One region of the Streptococcus sp. P25B114 genome, then DNA from elsewhere that is predicted to be linked to it. Evidence: predicted binding sites of a transcription regulator. Region 1 holds the regulator's gene; the other holds the start of a gene.

What was found. The regulator NrdR, encoded in region 1, represses ribonucleotide reductase genes. The targets are predictions, from matches to a motif close to ACACNATATATNGTGT.
Region 2: the regulator NrdR is predicted to act here: its motif matches at 6,071-6,086, upstream of nrdH (glutaredoxin-like protein NrdH).

The regions. Positions count from the first base shown of each region.
Region 1 is NZ_JBRKNW010000013.1:65,604-74,961, forward strand. It holds gene ACVC7T_RS07630 (DEAD/DEAH box helicase) at 1-29, shown strand, start outside; gene ACVC7T_RS07635 (DUF4059 family protein) at 50-274, shown strand; gene trxB (thioredoxin-disulfide reductase) at 287-1,204, shown strand; gene ACVC7T_RS07645 (YceD family protein) at 1,213-1,746, shown strand; gene gndA (NADP-dependent phosphogluconate dehydrogenase) at 1,861-3,285, shown strand; gene ACVC7T_RS07655 (response regulator transcription factor) at 3,363-4,055, shown strand; gene ACVC7T_RS07660 (AI-2E family transporter) at 4,129-5,247, shown strand; gene nrdR (transcriptional regulator NrdR) at 5,329-5,820, shown strand; gene ACVC7T_RS07670 (replication initiation/membrane attachment protein) at 5,807-6,967, shown strand; gene dnaI (primosomal protein DnaI) at 6,967-7,866, shown strand; gene ACVC7T_RS07680 (nitroreductase family protein) at 7,863-8,576, shown strand; gene der (ribosome biogenesis GTPase Der) at 8,593-9,358, shown strand, end outside.
Region 2 is NZ_JBRKNW010000001.1:249,967-259,324, reverse strand. It holds gene ptsP (phosphoenolpyruvate--protein phosphotransferase) at 1-513, opposite strand, end outside; gene ACVC7T_RS01190 (phosphocarrier protein HPr) at 518-781, opposite strand; gene icd (NADP-dependent isocitrate dehydrogenase) at 937-2,118, opposite strand; gene ACVC7T_RS01180 (citrate synthase) at 2,121-3,239, opposite strand; gene acnA (aconitate hydratase AcnA) at 3,236-5,905, opposite strand; gene nrdH (glutaredoxin-like protein NrdH) at 6,223-6,441, shown strand; gene nrdE (class 1b ribonucleoside-diphosphate reductase subunit alpha) at 6,471-8,630, shown strand; gene nrdF (class 1b ribonucleoside-diphosphate reductase subunit beta) at 8,946-9,358, shown strand, end outside.

The sequences.
Region 1 (9,358 bases):
AACGCAAAGCTAAGCGTCAAACCTTTTAAGAGTTAGCAGAGGGAGACCGATGTTACAATCAATATTAAGTAACTATTTGCAAGGACTACTCATTGCCACAATTATTGTGGTATTGCTGAGCTTGATTTGGTTTCTAATTCGAGCTTTAAAAAATCGAGATAAGACCTATCAAGAACGCCAAGAATTTTTATATGATTTATTGCTCATTAACATTATGACCATCCCTATTTTAGCTTTTGGAATCGTGGCCATTTTGTTAATGCTGAAGGCATAGAAGGAAGAAAGAATGTACGATACAATTGTCATTGGTGCAGGTCCTGCAGGCATGACCGCCGCACTTTATGCAGGACGGAGCAATCTCAAGGTTGCCCTCCTAGAACGCGGTATTTATGGCGGCCAGATGAACAATACCGCTGAGATTGAAAACTATCCAGGCTACGACCATATTTCTGGACCAGCCTTGGCTGAAAAGATGTTTGAGCCCCTGGAAAAATTCGGTGTGGACCATATTTTCGGGACCCTCATCCGTATTGAAGAAGATGGACCTGTTAAAAAAGTGATTACCGAAGATGGCGTTTTGGAGACCAAGACGGTTGTCCTAGCCATGGGTGCCAAACACCGTCTGCTGGGAGTTCCAGGTGAAGATACCTACAACAGTCGCGGGGTTTCCTACTGCGCGGTCTGTGACGGAGCCTTCTTCCGTCAGCAAAAACTTTTGGTTGTCGGAGGGGGAGATTCTGCCGTGGAAGAGGCACTTTTCCTGACCCAATTTGCAGAGTCTGTGACCATCGTTCACCGCAGAGATCAGCTACGTGCCCAAAAAGTTATCCAAGACCGAGCTTTTGCCAATGAAAAAATTAAATTCATCTGGGACAGTGTTGTCGAGGAAATCAAAGGAGATGACCTGCGCGTGCAAAGCGTGGTTATCAAGAATGTCAAGACTGAAGAATTGTCAGAGCTTGAATTTGGCGGAGTCTTTGTCTATGTAGGGCTGGATCCGATGACTGAAAGCGTTGCGGATTTGGGTATTACCGATGAGGCTGGCTGGGTTGTGACCAATGAAAAAATGGAAACCAGCAAGTATGGCATCTATGCCATCGGCGACATTCGCCAAAATCAGCTCCGTCAGATTGCGACGGCTGTTGGAAATGGTGCAGTAGCTGGACAGGAAGTCTACAACTACATTACAGAACACGCTGAATAGGAGGGCTTATGTTTCACATTTACGATATTCAGAAAAATCCAGACGGTATTTCTTTTGAGAAAACACTGGATTTGACCCAGGAAGTTCAGGGGCGTTCCAGCGAGGTTTTGGACCTATCGCCTGTCCAGGTGTCTGGTCGTGTCCATTTTGAGGCGGGGATCTTTTTCCTAGATTACCAGATGACCTACGACATTACCCTGGCTTCTAGCCGTTCGCTCCAGCCAGTGGTCTTACGTCGTGAGGAGCAGGTCAACGAACTCTTTGTGGCCAATGAAGCTGCTCTCAAGGACCAGGATTTGATTGACGAAGATATGGTTTTTGTGGTGGAAGAGGACTGCATTGTCCTAGAAGAAAGTGTCGCAGACAACATTATTCTCAACATTCCTATCAAGGTTTTGACGCCAGAAGAAGAGGCTGGGCAGGATTTGCCGTCGGGCCAATCTTGGACCCTGATGACCGAGGATGATTTCCAACAGGAAGCCCAGGAAAAGAAAGAGGCTAATAGTCCATTTGCTCAATTGCAGGGCTTGTTCGATGAGTGAAAAAGCTAGTGAAAGATTCAGAAAAATGTCGGAAGGTTAAATTATCAGAAAATTCTTGCCACTAGACTCTTTTCGGTGTATAATAGAAGATAGTAATTATAGGAGTTAGTATACATGACAAAAGCAAACTTTGGTGTAGTAGGGATGGCCGTTATGGGTCGTAACCTTGCTCTTAACGTTGAATCACGTGGTTACACAGTAGCCATTTACAACCGCTCTGCTGATAAGACAGAAGATGTGGTAGCTAGCAACCCAGGCAAAAACTTGGTACCAAGCTATGATGTGGAAAGTTTTGTCGCATCTATCGAAAAACCACGCCGTATCATGCTCATGGTTCAAGCAGGGCCTGGTACAGATGCAACTATTCAATCTCTCTTGCCACACTTGGATGAAGGCGACATTTTGATTGATGGCGGAAATACCTTCTACGAAGATACCATTCGCCGTTCAAAAGAATTGGCAAATTCAGGCATCAATTTCATCGGTACAGGTGTGTCCGGTGGTGAAAAAGGTGCCCTTGAAGGTCCGTCTATCATGCCTGGTGGTCAAAAAGAAGCCTACGAATTGGTAGCAGATGTCTTGGAAGAGATTTCAGCAAAAGCACCAGAAGATGGAGCACCATGTGTGACTTATATCGGTCCAGACGGTGCAGGTCACTATGTAAAAATGGTCCACAACGGTATCGAGTATGGCGACATGCAGTTGATTGCTGAGTCTTATGACCTCATGCAACACTTGCTCGGTTTGTCAGTAGATGAAATGGCTGACATCTTCACTGAGTGGAACAAGGGTGAATTGGATAGCTACTTGATTGAAATCACAGCTGACATTTTGAAACGCAAGGATGACCAAGGTCAAGATGGTCCAGTTGTTGACTACATCATGGACGCAGCCGGTAACAAGGGGACTGGTAAATGGACTAGCCAGTCATCACTTGACTTGGGCGTACCATTGTCCTTGATTACAGAATCTGTATTTGCCCGTTATATCTCAACCTACAAGGATGAGCGTGTGGCAGCTAGCAAGGTCCTTCCAAAACCAGCACCATTTGCCTATGACGGCGATAAGGCTGAATTGGTGGAGAAAATCCGTCAAGCCCTTTACTTCTCAAAAATCATGTCTTATGCACAAGGTTTTGCGCAATTGCGCGTAGCGTCTAAAGAAAATAACTGGAACTTGCCATTTGGCGAAATCGCTAAAATCTGGCGTGCAGGTTGTATCATCCGTGCTCGTTTCTTGCAAAAGATTACCGATGCTTATGGACGTGATGAAGATTTGGCAAACTTGCTCTTGGATGAATACTTCCTTGACGTAACAGCTAAGTACCAACAAGCTGTCCGTGACGTTGTTGCCTTGGCAGTTCAAGCAGGTGTTCCTGTGCCAACCTTCTCAGCAGCCATTACTTACTTTGACAGCTACCGCGCTGAGAACTTGCCAGCAAACTTGATCCAAGCACAACGCGACTATTTTGGTGCCCACACTTACAACCGTAAGGACAAAGAGGGTGTCTTCCACTATGATTGGTATAGCGAAAAATAAATAATAGAAGTAGGGCGTGCAAGCGCCCTTCTTTCTGACTGAAATGGTCTTGAAACTTTCGATTAGATAAGGATATTATGGCTAAGAAAATTTTGATTGCAGGTCGTGAGCGCAATCTCTCGCATTTTGTTTCCATGGAATTGCAGAAGAAGGACTATTTGGTGGACTATGCTTCTACTGGCCAGGAGGCTTTGTCCTTGGCGCATGAGACGGATTTTGATTTGATTCTCATGAGTTTTCAGCTGTCAGATATGTCCAGTAAGGAATTATCCACGCAGTTATTAGCTATCAAACCTGCATCCGTCCTGATTGTGGCTATTGATTCGGCAGATGTGGATGAGCATGGTGAGGAAGTCTTGTCCTATGCGGTTTCCTATGTGGTCAAGCCCTTTGTCATCAGCGAATTGGTCGAGCAGATTTCAGCTATTTTCCGTGGTCGGGATTTTATTGACAATCATTGTACTCAGGTTCCCTTGCAGGCTGCTTATCGAGATTTGAAAATCGATTTTCAAAATCGCACGGTATCCCGTGGAGATGAGCTGATTAACCTGACTCGTCGAGAGTACGATCTCCTGGCGACACTGATGAATAGTCCTGAGCCTGTCACTCGCGAACAATTGTTAGAGCGGGTTTGGAAATACGAGGCGACATCATCGGAAACCAATGTGGTAGATGTCTATATCCGCTATCTGCGTGGGAAATTGGATGTAGCTGGAAAACCGTCCTATATCAAGACAGTTCGCGGTGTTGGATATGCCATGCGTGACTAAGTAAGAAAGGCTTGTCCTTTCTTTTTTGCTGGGCTTGTGTTAGTATTGTTAGTAAGAAATCTAAGGAGTAATTATGAATTCGTCGTTTAAAGAAAAGGCCTTGCTGATTTTATTGGCGGGTGCAATCCTCTTAGCTGTCCTTAATTGGTCGGCCTTGTACGCTATTATTAAGCTTGTCCTAGCAAGTATGAACTCTCTCTTCATTGGAGCAATCATTGCTTTCATCTTAAATGTACCTATGAAAAAGCTGGAAGTGCAGCTTGAAAAGGTCGCTTTTTTGAAAAAATCCAGCCGTAGTTTGGCCATTGTAGGGGTCCTCATTGCCTTTGTGATGATTGTGACAGGTTTGGTTCTGATTGTTTTGCCAACCCTGACCAAGACAGTTTCAGAGCTAGTAACGGTCAGCAGGACGGCTATTCCAAAATCGGTCACAGCCCTTACGGATTTTCTGGAGTCCAATGGCTTCTTGTCTGGTCAGATTGGTGACCAGATTGCAGGTTTTATTGAACAATTTAGGAATCTAGACTTTATTTCTAGTATTGTCACTCCGGTTCTGTCTCATCTGGTATCCAATGTTACAGGCATTTTTTCCAACACAATGACCCTGGTTATGGCCTTTTTCTTCACTTTGGCTATCCTGGGAAGCAAGGAACATCTGCAGTCCATGACGGGGAAACTCTTGCAGGCTACTCTGCCACAGAAAGCAGTTCGTCTGATCAACTACGTCGGGGAAGTTGTGATAGATACCTATGATAAATTCTTGATGAGCCAAATTGTAGAGGCCGTTATTATTGGGGTCCTGGTCTTTGTCAGCTATGGACTTTCTGGTATCCCCTATGCTAGCATGGCCGGTATTTTGGCAGGGGTCCTATCCTTCGTTCCCTATATCGGTCCATTTACAGCCTGCCTGATTAGTGCCCTCTTTGTGGCGGTACAAAATCCTTTGTTGGCTCTGTGGTCTATTGTTCTCTTCCAAATCATTCAATTGATTGAGGGTAATGTCATCTATCCGCGCGTAGTTGGACAGTCGGTTGGTCTGCCAACCCTCTTCACCCTGGCTGCAGCCCTGATTGGTGGAAATTTGTTTGGCCTTCTAGGAATGGTCTTCTTCACACCAATTTTTGCGGTCATTTACCGTCTGGTCAGGGAATGGGTTCACCATCGCCTGGATGACCAGATTGAAAGTACTTAGGAAAGCGTGCTTATCGCTTTCTTTTATTTTTGATTATTTTATGCTATACTGAAGTGATAAAAGCAAAGTAGGAGAAAGAGTATGCGTTGTCCAAAGTGTCAGAGTTTGAAGTCAAATGTTGTTGATAGTCGCCAGGCAGAAGATGGGAATACCATCCGTCGTCGCCGTTCCTGTGACCAATGCGGTCAGCGTTTTACCACCTATGAGCGAATTGAGGAAAAAACACTAGTAGTTGTTAAAAAAGACGGCACCCGTGAGCAATTTTCGAGAGAGAAAATCTTTAATGGCATTATTCGTTCGGCTCAGAAACGTCCAGTATCAACCGGTGATATTGATCAGGTGGTCAATCGAATAGAACAAAAGGTTCGCGCCCAAAATGATAGCGAAGTAGAAAGTGACTTTATCGGCAATTTGGTCATGGAAGAATTGGTTGAACTAGATGAAATCACTTATGTACGCTTTGCCTCTGTCTATCGCTCTTTCAAAGATGTTGGTGAGTTAGAAAACTTGCTCAAGCAGATGATTTCTAAGGGGTCAAAAGTGAAACCAGGTGCCAAAGATGAAACCAAATGATCCCTTTACCTATCTGAAAGCTGGGAATTTTGCACCTGATGTAATCAGTCTGAGCAAATGTTACCAGCCCATCATCGGTTTGGATGCGCTAGCGCTGTATTACTATTTATATAGTTTTGGTGACTCGGGGCAGGGGCGTTACCAATGGACTAGCATTCTAAATCACATGAATGTTGGCTTTCATCGCTTGCAGCAGGCGCTGGATATTCTGTCAGCAGTGGGTCTGTTGAAGATTTATCAGCTTGACGAGACTAGGGGCCTAGAGCTAATGCCTCCTTTAAGTGTCGGAGAATTTTTAGGCAAGCCCTTGTATCGGCATCTTCTTGAGCAAAGAATTGGCGAGGTTTCTGTGGAGAATCTCATACCCGCTAGCCCTAGCCAGGATAAGAATGTTTCCAAATCTTTCTCAGACGTTTTTGATGTGGAAGGACATATTTCTCCTGTAGCTAAGAGTAAGAGGGACTTTGACTGGTCAGCCTTCAAGGCTATGATGGCCAAGGACCAGCTACGATTTCAGGATGAGACGGACGATGTGATTGCTCTTAGTCACATAGCAGAGCGGTCCGGCTGGACCTGGTTGGAAACCTATCACAAGGTCAAGGAAACGGCTATCGGCCAGGTTATTTCGACCAAACGACTGTCACAGTCAGACCAAGCCTCCGCTAAACAAACGAGTGGGCTCACAGACCAGGAAAAAATCATCGTTCGTGAGGCCAAGTCCAAGTCTAGTCTGGAATTTTTGGTCTTCATTAAGGAACAAAGAAAGGCAGCAGTGACCCAGTCGGAGCGCAAGTGCCTGACAGATTTGGCTCAAATTGGTCTCTTGGATGAAGTTATCAATGTCCTTGTTCTTTACACTTTTAATAAGGTGGATTCGGCCAATCTCAATGAAAAATACGCCCTCAAGTTGGGCAATGATTTTTCCTATAAGGGGATTGGAAATGCAGAGGCAGCTGTCCTTTATCTGAGGGAATTGAAAGCAGGAAACAACAAGAAGGCAAGTGTCCTGAACAAGCAAGTGTCAGCAACTAATGTGCCGGACTGGAGCAAGGAAGAAGTTAAGCAAGAGCAAACGAGAGAAGGACAGGCCCAACTAGCCGCCCTCTATCGCGAATTGGAAGAAATGGAAACACAAGGAGGTGGCTGATGAAATCAGTGCAAGACAGGCTGTCACAAACAGCCAACTCTAGTCGCAAGTCCTATCAAGAACTCTACCAGGAGATTGTAGCGGATGCAGATGTGGCTGACTTTATAAAAGAACAAGGTTTGACACAGCAGGAAATTACCTTGTCTATTTCCAAATTTTTGGAATATATCAGCCAGCGCGACCAGTTTCTCAAGCAAGACGAAAGTTATATGGCTAAGGGCTACCAGCCTGTTCTCATTATGAATGAGGGCTATGCGGACGTGTCCTATTTGGAAACGGCAGAATTGGTTGAGTATCGTCGTCTGGAAGCTATCAAAAATCGCATTCAGCTCATCAATATGCCAGCCAGTCTGAAAAATGTGACGGTGGCGGACATTGATAAGAACGATGAAAATCGGGTGGAAATCATGTTGGCCATTGCAGATTTTGTCAAACGCTTTGATGAAAAGCCCAAAGGACTCTATATCTACGGTCATTTTGGCATTGGCAAGTCCTATCTCATGGCTTATTTGGCTAATCTCTTGTCTAAAACGCATTTGCAGTCGACCACCATGCTCCATTATCCGACTTTTGTGGTGGATATAAAAAATGCCATCAAAGACGGTTCAGTTAAGGATAAGATTGACGAGATTAAGACCGCTCAAGTTTTGGTCTTGGATGATATTGGGGCTGAGCAACATAGTCCGTGGGTGCGTGACGATGTGCTACAGGTCATTCTTCAATACCGCATGCAGGAAAATCTACCGACCTTCTTTACTTCCAATTTCTCCCTTGATGATTTGGAGCGGCATTTCGCCTCTGGCAAGTCTGGTGATGAAACCTGGCAGGCCAAACGTGTCATGGAGCGCATTCGCTATTTGGCACGAGATTTACACCTGAAAGGGATCAACCGACGATGAATGAAACCATTGATTTGATGCTGGCCCATAGTTCTGTCCGCCGTTTTACAGATGAACCGATTGAGCGGGCGGATTTAGAGGCTATTATCACAGCTGGCCGTGCTGCCTCCAGCTGGAAGAATTTCCAGTCCTACTCAATAATTGTCATCCAGACTGAGGAAAAAAAGCAGGCCCTGTATGATTTGGTGCCCCAACCTGCTATCTTGCAGGCCAAGGCCATTCTGTTTTTCGTCGGCGACCACAATCGTGCCAGCAAGGCAGCGGAACTCCACGGAACCGATTTTGATGCCAAGGGTACGGAAAATCTCTTGATTTCCTCGGTTGATGCGTCTTTGGCTGGTCAGAATGCCCTGCTTGCTGCGGAAAGTCTAGGTTACGGCGGTGTCTTTATCGGCATGATTCGTCATCAGGCTTTGGCAATGGCAGAGCTGTTCAATTTACCAGACTATACCTATCAGATTTTTTGTATTGCACTAGGTCTTCCAGCTCAAGCTCATCCTGTCAAACCGCGTTTGGCGACAGAGGCAATTGTCTTTGAGGAAGAGTATGTCGAGCAGGATATTGAAATCATCAAATCCTACGATCAGATCCAGACAGTATACGCTGGAGACCGCCAGACTGAATTGTGGTCAGAACGGATTGTAGCCCAATTTGGCCAGGCAGAACAAGCTGAAACCAAGGTTATTTTAGAAAAAAATAAATTATTGTAAGAGAAGAGGAGGAGCTATGGCTCTACCAACTATTGCCATCGTGGGACGTCCCAACGTTGGTAAATCAACATTATTTAACCGGATTGCGGGGGAACGCATTTCTATCGTCGAGGATGTGGAAGGTGTGACACGCGACCGTATCTATGCGACTGCTGAATGGCTCAATCGCAAGTTCTCCATCATTGATACTGGAGGAATTGACGATGTAGACGCTCCCTTTATGGAGCAAATCAAGCACCAGGCTGATATTGCTATGAGCGAGGCTGATGTCATTGTCTTTGTCGTGTCTGGAAAAGAGGGTGTGACCGATGCGGATGAGTATGTATCTCGCGTCCTTTACAAGACCAACAAGCCAGTCATTTTAGTTGTCAACAAGGTCGACAACCCAGAGATGCGTAATGAGATTTATGATTTTTATTCGCTTGGACTAGGTGATCCGTATCCTGTGTCATCTGTCCACGGGATTGGTACAGGGGATGTCTTGGATGCTATCATTGAAAACCTACCAAATGAAGAGGTTGAAGAAAATCCAGATATTATCAAGTTCAGCTTGATTGGTCGTCCCAACGTTGGTAAATCCAGCTTGATTAATGCTATTTTGGGTGAAGAGCGCGTGATTGCTTCTCCAGTAGCTGGAACGACTCGTGATGCCATTGATACGCACTTTACAGACCCAGAAGGTCAAGAATTTACCATGATTGATACGGCAGGGATGCGTAAGTCTGGTAAGGTTTATGAAAATACCGAGAAATATTCAGTCATGCGTGCCATGCGTGCCATCG
Region 2 (9,358 bases), on a different contig from region 1:
AGCCGTATCAGAAGGTGTCAAGTCATGAGCAATCACGATAGACTCTTCATCAATTGTTGCTGGGTTTGGCAAACGAACACCAAGCAAGTGAGCTAGGACACGTTTAGCAACGTCGCGGATATCTGCTGCACGCTCTTGCATGTATGGGTTATCTTCCATACCTTCAAAGATAGCGATGAACATATCCGTTACTTCTTTCAAACCTGTTTCAGCATTTGTTTTCTTAGCACGGATTGTTTCCTTAATCTGACCAATCATTTCTGGGTCAGCAAGTACCATCAAGTGTGCATCAAATACGGCTGCGGCTTCTTCACCTAGGCTAGCTACTGCATTCTCACGAATAACAGAAAGCTCGTTTTGAGACGCTTCAAGAGCTGCATCCAAACGAGCTTCTTCTGCATTTGTATCTTCAACTGTAACAGTTTCAAAAGATAAATCGGGTTGAACCAGTAGATATGCCTTAGCAACGGCAACACCATCAGATGCTGCAATTCCTTTAAGCATTTCTGTCATGTTCTTATGCCAATCCTTCTTTTTCCATTGTTTCTGTGATTGCTGCGATTGCGTCGTCAGCATCTGCACCTTCAGCAGAGATTGTTACGTCAGCACCTTGGCCAACACCAAGAGACATAACACCCATGATAGATTTAAGGTTAACTGATTTTTCTTTGTAGTTCAACGTGATGTCTGAAGCGAATTTGCTAGCAGTTTGAACAAGCAAAGTTGCTGGACGTGCGTGGATACCTGTTTCTGCCACGATGTGGAAGTCTTTTGAAGCCATATTTGGATTCTCCTTTTTGTTTTACAAAATTTGGGCTATTATGATAACCCTTACAAGGAGGATTATACCACTTTTTGAAATCATTTTCAAGATTTTTTTGCATTTCTTTCATTTTTCTAAGAAAAAGACCTGCCTGGTCGCAAGTCCTTTCTATCTTAAAAATATTGAATAAGAGCCGTAACAAATTGACTAGTAGATAGGGCTTCTACTCCCAAATCCTTTGCAAAGTCAACAGTTACCTGTTTATTTTCAAAAGCTTTTTCGAGTCCAGAAACAATAATCTCTGCTGCTTCTTTCCAATTCATATAATCCAACATCATACAAGCAGACAATAGAACGGAACTTGGATTAGCCTTGTTTTGGCCAGCAATATCTGGCGCTGTTCCATGAGTAGCTTCAAAAATGGCATGTCCTGTTTGGTAATTGATATTTGCACCTGGTGAGATGCCGATTCCACCAACCTGGGCCGCTAGAGCATCTGAAGCGTAGTCTCCGTTGAGATTGGTGAGGGCCACCACATCGAACTTTTCTGGAGCAAGTAAGATTTGCTGAAGGAAATTGTCCGCAATAATATCATTGACAACCAAGTCACCTGACACAAGTTGCTCTGCATATTCTTCCTGGGCCAATTCATAGCCCCATTTACGGAAACCACCTTCCGTGAACTTTTGAATGTTGCCCTTGTGGACCAGGGTTACATTTTTTAGGCCATTTTCCAAGGCGTAATCAATAGCAGAGCGAACCAAGCGCTTGCTGCCTTCCTCAGAAATCGGCTTGATACCGATACTCGATGTCTCAGGGAAACGAATTTTACTAACTCCCATCTGGTCCTTCAAGAAAGCAAGCACCTGTGCTACTTCAGCAGTTCCAGCATCCCATTCGATACCTGCATAAATATCTTCTGTATTTTCACGGAAAATCGTAATATTGGTTTTTTCAGGCTCTTTGAGTGGACTAGGCACTCCCTTAAAATAGCGGACTGGCCGCACACAGGCAAAGAGGTCCAGTTCCTGGCGCAAGGCCACATTCAGTGATCGATGGCCCTTACCAACAGGCGTTCCCAGCGGTCCTTTAATAGCCACGAGGTGGTCCTTAATGGTGGCTAAGGTCTCGTCTGGTAAGGAAGTTCCTGTTGTTTCATAGGCCTTTTCACCGGCCAATACTTCCTTCCAGACAATCTGACGCTGGCCATCATAAGCCTTTTCAACTGCCGCATCAATCGCAGACTGAGCCGCTGACCAAATATCCTTACCGACACCATCCCCCTCGATATAGGGAATAACGGGTTGGTCAGGAACCAGCAACTTTCCATTTTCAAATCTAATTTTTTCTGCCATACTTATCTCTTTCCGATTGGGATATAGGTCAAATTCCGTCCACCTAGATAGGACGAACGAGGACGGATGAGCTTATTGTTCTTGCGTTGTTCCTGTACATGGGCAATCCAGCCGGCCATACGACTCATGGCAAATATTAAGGTAAATATATCACTGTCAATGCCCAAAACATGGTATACCGTCGCCGAATAGAAATCCACATTGGGAATCAAGCCTTTTTTGTGCTTGATAAAGTCCTCTACTTCTTCGGACAAGCGATAGAAGGCCTCATCATCCGTTCCCAGTGTCAAATCACGCGCCATTTCCTTCAAATATTCTTGACGAGGATCCACCGTTTGATAAACCCGGTGACCAAAGCCCATAATTTTTTCTTTTGAGTCCAATTTTTGCTGCAAGTAACCTTCTGTATCACCAGATTCACGGATAGCCAGCAACATATCGAAAACCCGCTCATTAGCTCCGCCATGTAGAGAACCCTTGAGCGTTCCAATAGCTGTCGTCACGCAAGAATAAATATCTGTCAGGGTGGAGGCGGTCACGCGCGCCGCAAAGGTCGAGGCGTTGAGTTCATGGTCAGCATGGAGGACCAGTGCCTTGCTAAAGGCCTTGACTTGCAAATCTGTCGGCTCCTTCCCATTGAGCATATAGAGGAAATTAGCCGCAAAGCCCAGATCCTCACGAGGCTCAATCGGCACCAAGCCCTTCCGCAGACGAGCAAAGGTTGCAATGATTGTCGGAACCTTAGCCATAATCTGAATAGACTGGTCATAGAGGGCCTCCAGCGAACTTTCCTCAGCCCGAACATTGTAAACACCTAAGAGTGACACCGTTGACCGCAAAACACTCATCGGGTGCAGGTGTCTGCGTGACTGGATGAGAATGCACTGCTCCACCGCATCAGAAATGGCATACTCAGCCCGCAAGGCTTTTTCAAAATAATTAAGCTCAATCTGCGTCGGGAGGTGCAGATTCCAAAGCAGGTAAATGACCTCTTCAAAAGACGCATTATTGTCCATCAACTCTGAAATATCATAACCAGCATAGGAAAGGCGGTCATTTTCAATCGCACTAATGCGCGTATCGCAGGCAATGGCATCTTTCAATCCATTTGTTTCTGTCATAGTTGACCTCCTAGTTTCTTTCTCACCACCATTGGCAAAATGCCTCCGTGGCGGTAATAACGAATATCAGCCTCCGCATCAAAGCGAGCCAGAGCCTGAAATTCCTTGGTTTCATTTTCCGAAATAGCCCGAACGGTTACCATCTGACCAACCGTCACATCCTCCGGCAAATCGATAGAGTAGGTTTCCAAACCAGTCAAGCCCAGACTGTCTGCTGTCTGCCCCTCAAGGAATTGCAAGGGTAGGACACCCATCATGACTAGATTAGAGCGGTGAATGCGTTCAAAGGATTCTGCCAATACAGCCTTGACACCCAAAAGATTGGCCCCCTTGGCTGCCCAGTCACGACTAGAACCCATCCCATAGTCCTTACCAGCAATTACCAGGCTACCAATTCCAGCCTCCTGATACTTCATAGCAACATCATAAATCGGCAGAATTTCGCCATCATACTTGGTAAAACCACCAATTTTTCCATCTGCCAACTCATTTTTAATCCGGATATTGGCAAATGTTCCTCGCATCATGACCTGGTGGTTCCCACGGCGACTACCATAGGAGTTGAAGTCAAAGTATGAAATCCCATTATCCTCTAGGTAGCGAGCAGCGGGACTGAGTCGCGCAATGTTCCCCGCTGGTGAAATGTGGTCGGTAGTGACAGAGTCTCCAAATTTGGCCAGGACTGCTAGATTGTCCAAAGGCTTGATAGATAAATCTGTCTGCATATTATCAAAATATGGCGGGTTTTGAATGTAGGTTGACTTGTCATTCCAGGCATAATTTTTATCCGACGTCGTTTCAATGGCATTCCAAGCTTGACTATCTGTAAAGACCTGTTGGTATTCTTCCTTATAAAGGTCACGGGTCACATACTGCTCGATATAGGCATCTACTTCCTCACGACTTGGCATGATGTCTGAGAGATAGACAGGTTGACCATTCTGGTCTTGACCAAGCGGCTCTGTCGTCAAGTCAACATTCATGTTTCCTGCAATGGCATAGGCCACTACAAGGGGCGGACTTGCAAGGAAATTAGCTTTGACGAGCGGATTGATACGGCCCTCAAAGTTGCGGTTTCCAGATAAGACTGCCGAAACCAGCAAATCTTCTTCCTTAATGGCTTCTGCAACTTCTACTGGCAAATCACCGGAATTCCCGATACAAGTGGTACAACCATAGCCGACCAAGTTAAATCCAAGCGCATCCAGATAGGTTTGGAGGCCTGAATTTTTCAAGTAACCTGTAACAACTTTTGAACCAGGTGCCAGAGAAGTCTTGACCGTTTTATTGACTGTCAGGCCTTTTTCAACCGCATTCTTAGCCAGTAATCCTGCCGCTAAAAGTACGTAGGGGTTAGATGTATTTGTACAAGAGGTAATAGCTGCAATGGCTACATGACCTGTCTGAATCGTCTCATCTCCGTCCGCATAATGCACCGTCGCTGTCTTATCTAGCTCTGCCTTGTCCAAACCAAAACCACGAACACCAACTTCACGAGTGATGCTGGCAGCAAATTCCTCCTTGGCATCGGTCAATTCAATCAAATCTTGCGGCCGTTTTGGTCCAGAAATAGACGGCACCACCGTTGACAAATCCAACTCCAAAACCTTGGTGTAGGTTGGGAAATTGACCTCATCGTAGAACAGATGATTGACCTTGGCATAAGCCTCCGTCAAGGCGATATGGTCCTCTGAACGGTTGGTCAGGCGCATGTAGTTTAAGGTCTCAGCATCGATCGGGAAGTAACCACAAGTCGCGCCATACTCAGGTGCCATGTTGGAAACCGTCGCCCGGTCAGCCAGTGCCAATGAAGACAGACCCGGTCCAAAAAATTCAACAAACTTGCCGACAACATTTTCCTGGCGGAGCAATTGTGTCACCCGTAGAGCCAAATCTGTCGCTGTCGCAACCTTGGGCAGACTGCCTGTCAAATGAACACCAATCACTTCTGGAATTGGGAAATAAGACGCCTCTCCCAACATAGCTGCCTCGGCCTCAATACCTCCGACACCCCAGCCCAGAACACCGATACCGTTGATCATGGTCGTATGGCTGTCCGTACCGAACATAGAATCTGGATAAAGTAGGCCATCCTGCTCGATGACAACATCACTGAGGAACTCAATATTGACCTGGTGGATAATCCCTGTTGCAGGTGGCACAGCCCGATAATTCTCAAAAGAGTTTTCCGCCCATTTTAAGAATTCATAACGCTCGTTATTGCGCTCAAATTCTAGCTCAATATTTTTTTCCAGAGCCTGGTCCGTACCGAAGTAATCGACCTGTACAGAGTGGTCAACCACCAAATCAACTGGAATTTCGGGGTTAATCAAATCAGGACTGCCACCCGCCTTAACCACCGCATCACGCATGGATGCAAGGTCAACCACAACTGGAACCCCTGTAAAATCCTGCAAAATAACACGACTTGGCTTAAAAGGAACCTCACCCTGTGGAGCTGCAGCCTGGTAGGTAACCAAATCTTTAATGTGACTTTTGGTCACATCTACACCATCTTCCTTACGAAGTAAGCTTTCCAACAGAATACGAATCGTATAAGGGAGTGCCTGAATATTCACACCATGTTCTTGGGCAACCTCTCCCAAATCATAGTAAGAGAATAATTTTTGTTTGTGTTCAAATTTCGATTTGTTCTTTTGAGTCATGTCTGCTACCTCTATGTATTCATTATGTATATTATACTGGAAGTTGCTTTTTTTATTCAAACACAACTTAACCATGAATGTCATATTTTATGACATATGGTGATTTCGCATAGAAAACAGCTCTACTACGGCTTAAACAAAGCTTGTAGACCTCATTTTCAGAAAACACTACATGTAGTATTTTCTTGTTCGTTATTCGTCTATATTTTGTGATTTGTTTAAGCTAACCCCTTGACTTTAACCCCAAAATCTTGTATTCTTGATTGGTAAATTTGAAGGGAATTATGCAATTTCCTTGTAAACAAAGGAGAAATCGAATGGTTACTATCTATTCAAAAAATGATTGTGTACAGTGCAAGATGTCTAAGAAATTCCTAGACCAACACGGTGTGGAATACAAGGAAATCAACCTGGATGAGCAGCCAGAATTTATTGACCACGTCAAAGGACTTGGTTTCTCAGCAGCGCCAGTGATTGAAACTGAAAACGACGTTTTCTCTGGTTTCCAACCTGCAAAATTAAAAGTCTTAGTATAAGAAGCCTATTATAGAAAGAGATTGCGACTATGAGTTTGAAAGATTTGGGCGATGTGTCCTACTTCCGTTTAAATAACGAAATCAACCGTCCTGTCAATGGACAAATCCCCCTCCACAAGGATCAGGAGGCCCTTAAAGCCTTTTTCAAGGAAAATGTTATCCCTAACAGCAAGCAATTCGATAGCATTTTGGATAAAATCAACTATCTTGTCGAGGAAAATTATTTAGAAAAAGAATTTTTGGAGCAGTACAGCCCAGAATTTCTCATTAAAATTGACCAATTTTTGAAAGACCAGAACTTCCAATTTAAGTCTTTCATGGCAGCCTACAAGTTTTATAACCAGTACGCCCTCAAGACAAACGACGGTGCTTACTATCTGGAAAGCATGGAGGACCGCGTCCTCTTCAACGCCCTCTATTTTGCGGAAGGTGACGAAGAATTGGCCTTGGATTTGGCAAACGAGATGATCCACCTGCGTTACCAGCCTGCAACTCCTTCCTTCCTCAATGCTGGTCGTGCTCGCCGTGGTGAATTGGTATCCTGTTTCTTGCTTCAAGTAACAGACGACATGAACTCTATCGGTCGGTCTATCAACTCTGCTCTGCAATTATCCCGTATCGGTGGCGGTGTCGGTATCTCCCTCAGCAACCTGCGTGAGGCTGGCGCTCCTATCAAGGGATATGAAGGAGCTGCATCTGGTGTCGTTCCAGTTATGAAACTTTTTGAAGATAGTTTCTCTTATTCCAACCAGCTTGGTCAGCGTCAAGGTGCCGGTGTGGTTTACTTGGATGTTTTTCACCCAGATATTATCGCTTTCCTTTCGACTAAGAAGGAAAATGCGGATGAGAAAGTTCGTGTAAAAACCCTTTCTCTCGGTATCACTGTTCCTGATAAGTTCTACGAATTGGCTCGTAAAAATGAGGACATGTACCTCTTCAGCCCTTACTCTGTTGAGCTAGAATACGGCGTGCCATTCAGCTATTTGGACATTACAGCTAAATATGACGAGTTGGTGGCCAACCCTCGCATTCGTAAGACAAAAATCAAGGCCCGCGATTTGGAGACAGAAATTTCAAAACTCCAACAAGAATCAGGCTATCCGTATGTCATCAACATTGACACGGCCAACCGCAGCAATCCAGTTGACGGTAAAATCATCATGTCCAACCTTTGCTCAGAAATCCTGCAAATCCAGACACCAAGCGTCATCAACGATTCGCAAGAATATTTGACAATGGGTACTGACGTTTCATGTAACTTGGGTTCAACCAACATTGTTAACCTCATGAAATCACCTGACTTTGGTCGTTCTGTTCGTGCTATGACACGCGCCTTGACCTATGTTACTGACCATTCTCACATTTCTGCTGTGCCTTCGATTGAGGCAGGTAATGAGCGTGCACATTCGATTGGTTTGGGTGCCATGGGACTTCATTCTTACTTGGCGCAAAACTTGGTGGACTACGGTTCAAAAACAGCCGTTGAATTTACCAATATCTACTTCATGCTCCTCAACTACTGGACTTTGGTAGAATCAAACAACATTGCACGCGAACGCAAGGCGACTTTTGATAACTTTGAAAACTCAAAATACGCAGACGGCACTTATTTCGATAAGTATGTGACAGGCGACTACCAACCACAATCTGACCGTGTTAAAGAATTGTTCCAAGGTATTTTCATTCCAAGCGGACAAGATTGGGCTGACCTGCGTGATAAGGTGATGGCAGACGGTCTCTACCACCAAAACCGCTTGGCAGTTGCACCAAACGGCTCTATTTCCTATATCAATGATGTCTCTGCTTCCATCCACCCAATTACTCAACGGATTGAAGAACGTCAAGAGAAGAAAATCGGTAAAATCTATTATCCAGCAGCAGGCTTGGCAACGGAAACTATTCCGTTCTACAAATCAGCCTACGACATGGATATGCGCAAGGTGATTGATGTCTACGCTGCTGCTACTGAGCACGTCGACCAAGGTTTGTCACTGACCCTCTTCCTCCGCAGCGAATTGCCAAAAGAGCTTTACGAGTGGAAAAATGAGAACAAGCAGACAACCCGTGACCTCTCTATCCTGCGCAACTACGCCTTCAACAAAGGCATCAAGTCTATCTACTACATCCGCACCTTCACCGACGACGGAGAAGAAATCGGATCAAACCAATGTGAAAGTTGTGTAATTTAAGACACTAACATTCATTGATGCTAAAGCATCTAATGAATGAACGGTACTGACTATATGGTCAGTACCTAAGTGGCTTACTACCTCGAAAAGTCGTTAAGTTCGAACGACTTTTCTCAGGTCGTAACTTGCAAGGGATTAGCTGTTGGCAAGCCAACTAGCTAAGCTACGCCAACCGCTATGAGCGGATTAGCTAGCTACCATACGTCAAATTGTGCTGCTTGCGAACAAAGCAATCTAATGAACGTCCTTGGGGCGTTTTTTAGCAAAAAATATGATACAATAGTATAGATATTTCTAGAAAAGAAAGAGAGAAATATGGAAACCTACTACAAAGCCATAAACTGGAATGCCATTGAAGATGTCATTGACAAATCGACCTGGGAAAAATTGACCGAGCAATTTTGGCTCGACACGCGTATCCCTTTGTCCAATGACTTGGATGACTGGCGCAAATTGACTGCCGAAGAGAAAGACCTGGTGGGCAAGGTCTTTGGTGGTCTGACACTCTTGGATACCCTTCAATCTGAAACAGGTGTTCAAGCCCTCCGCCAAGATGTGCGGACACCACACGAAGAGGCTGTTTACAACAACATCCAATTCATGGAGTCTGTTCACGCCAAGTCCTACTCTTCTATCTTCTCCACTCTTAACACCAAGTCAGAGATTGAAGAAATTTTTGAATGGACCAACAGCAATGAATACCTGCAACGCAAGGCTAAAATCATCAA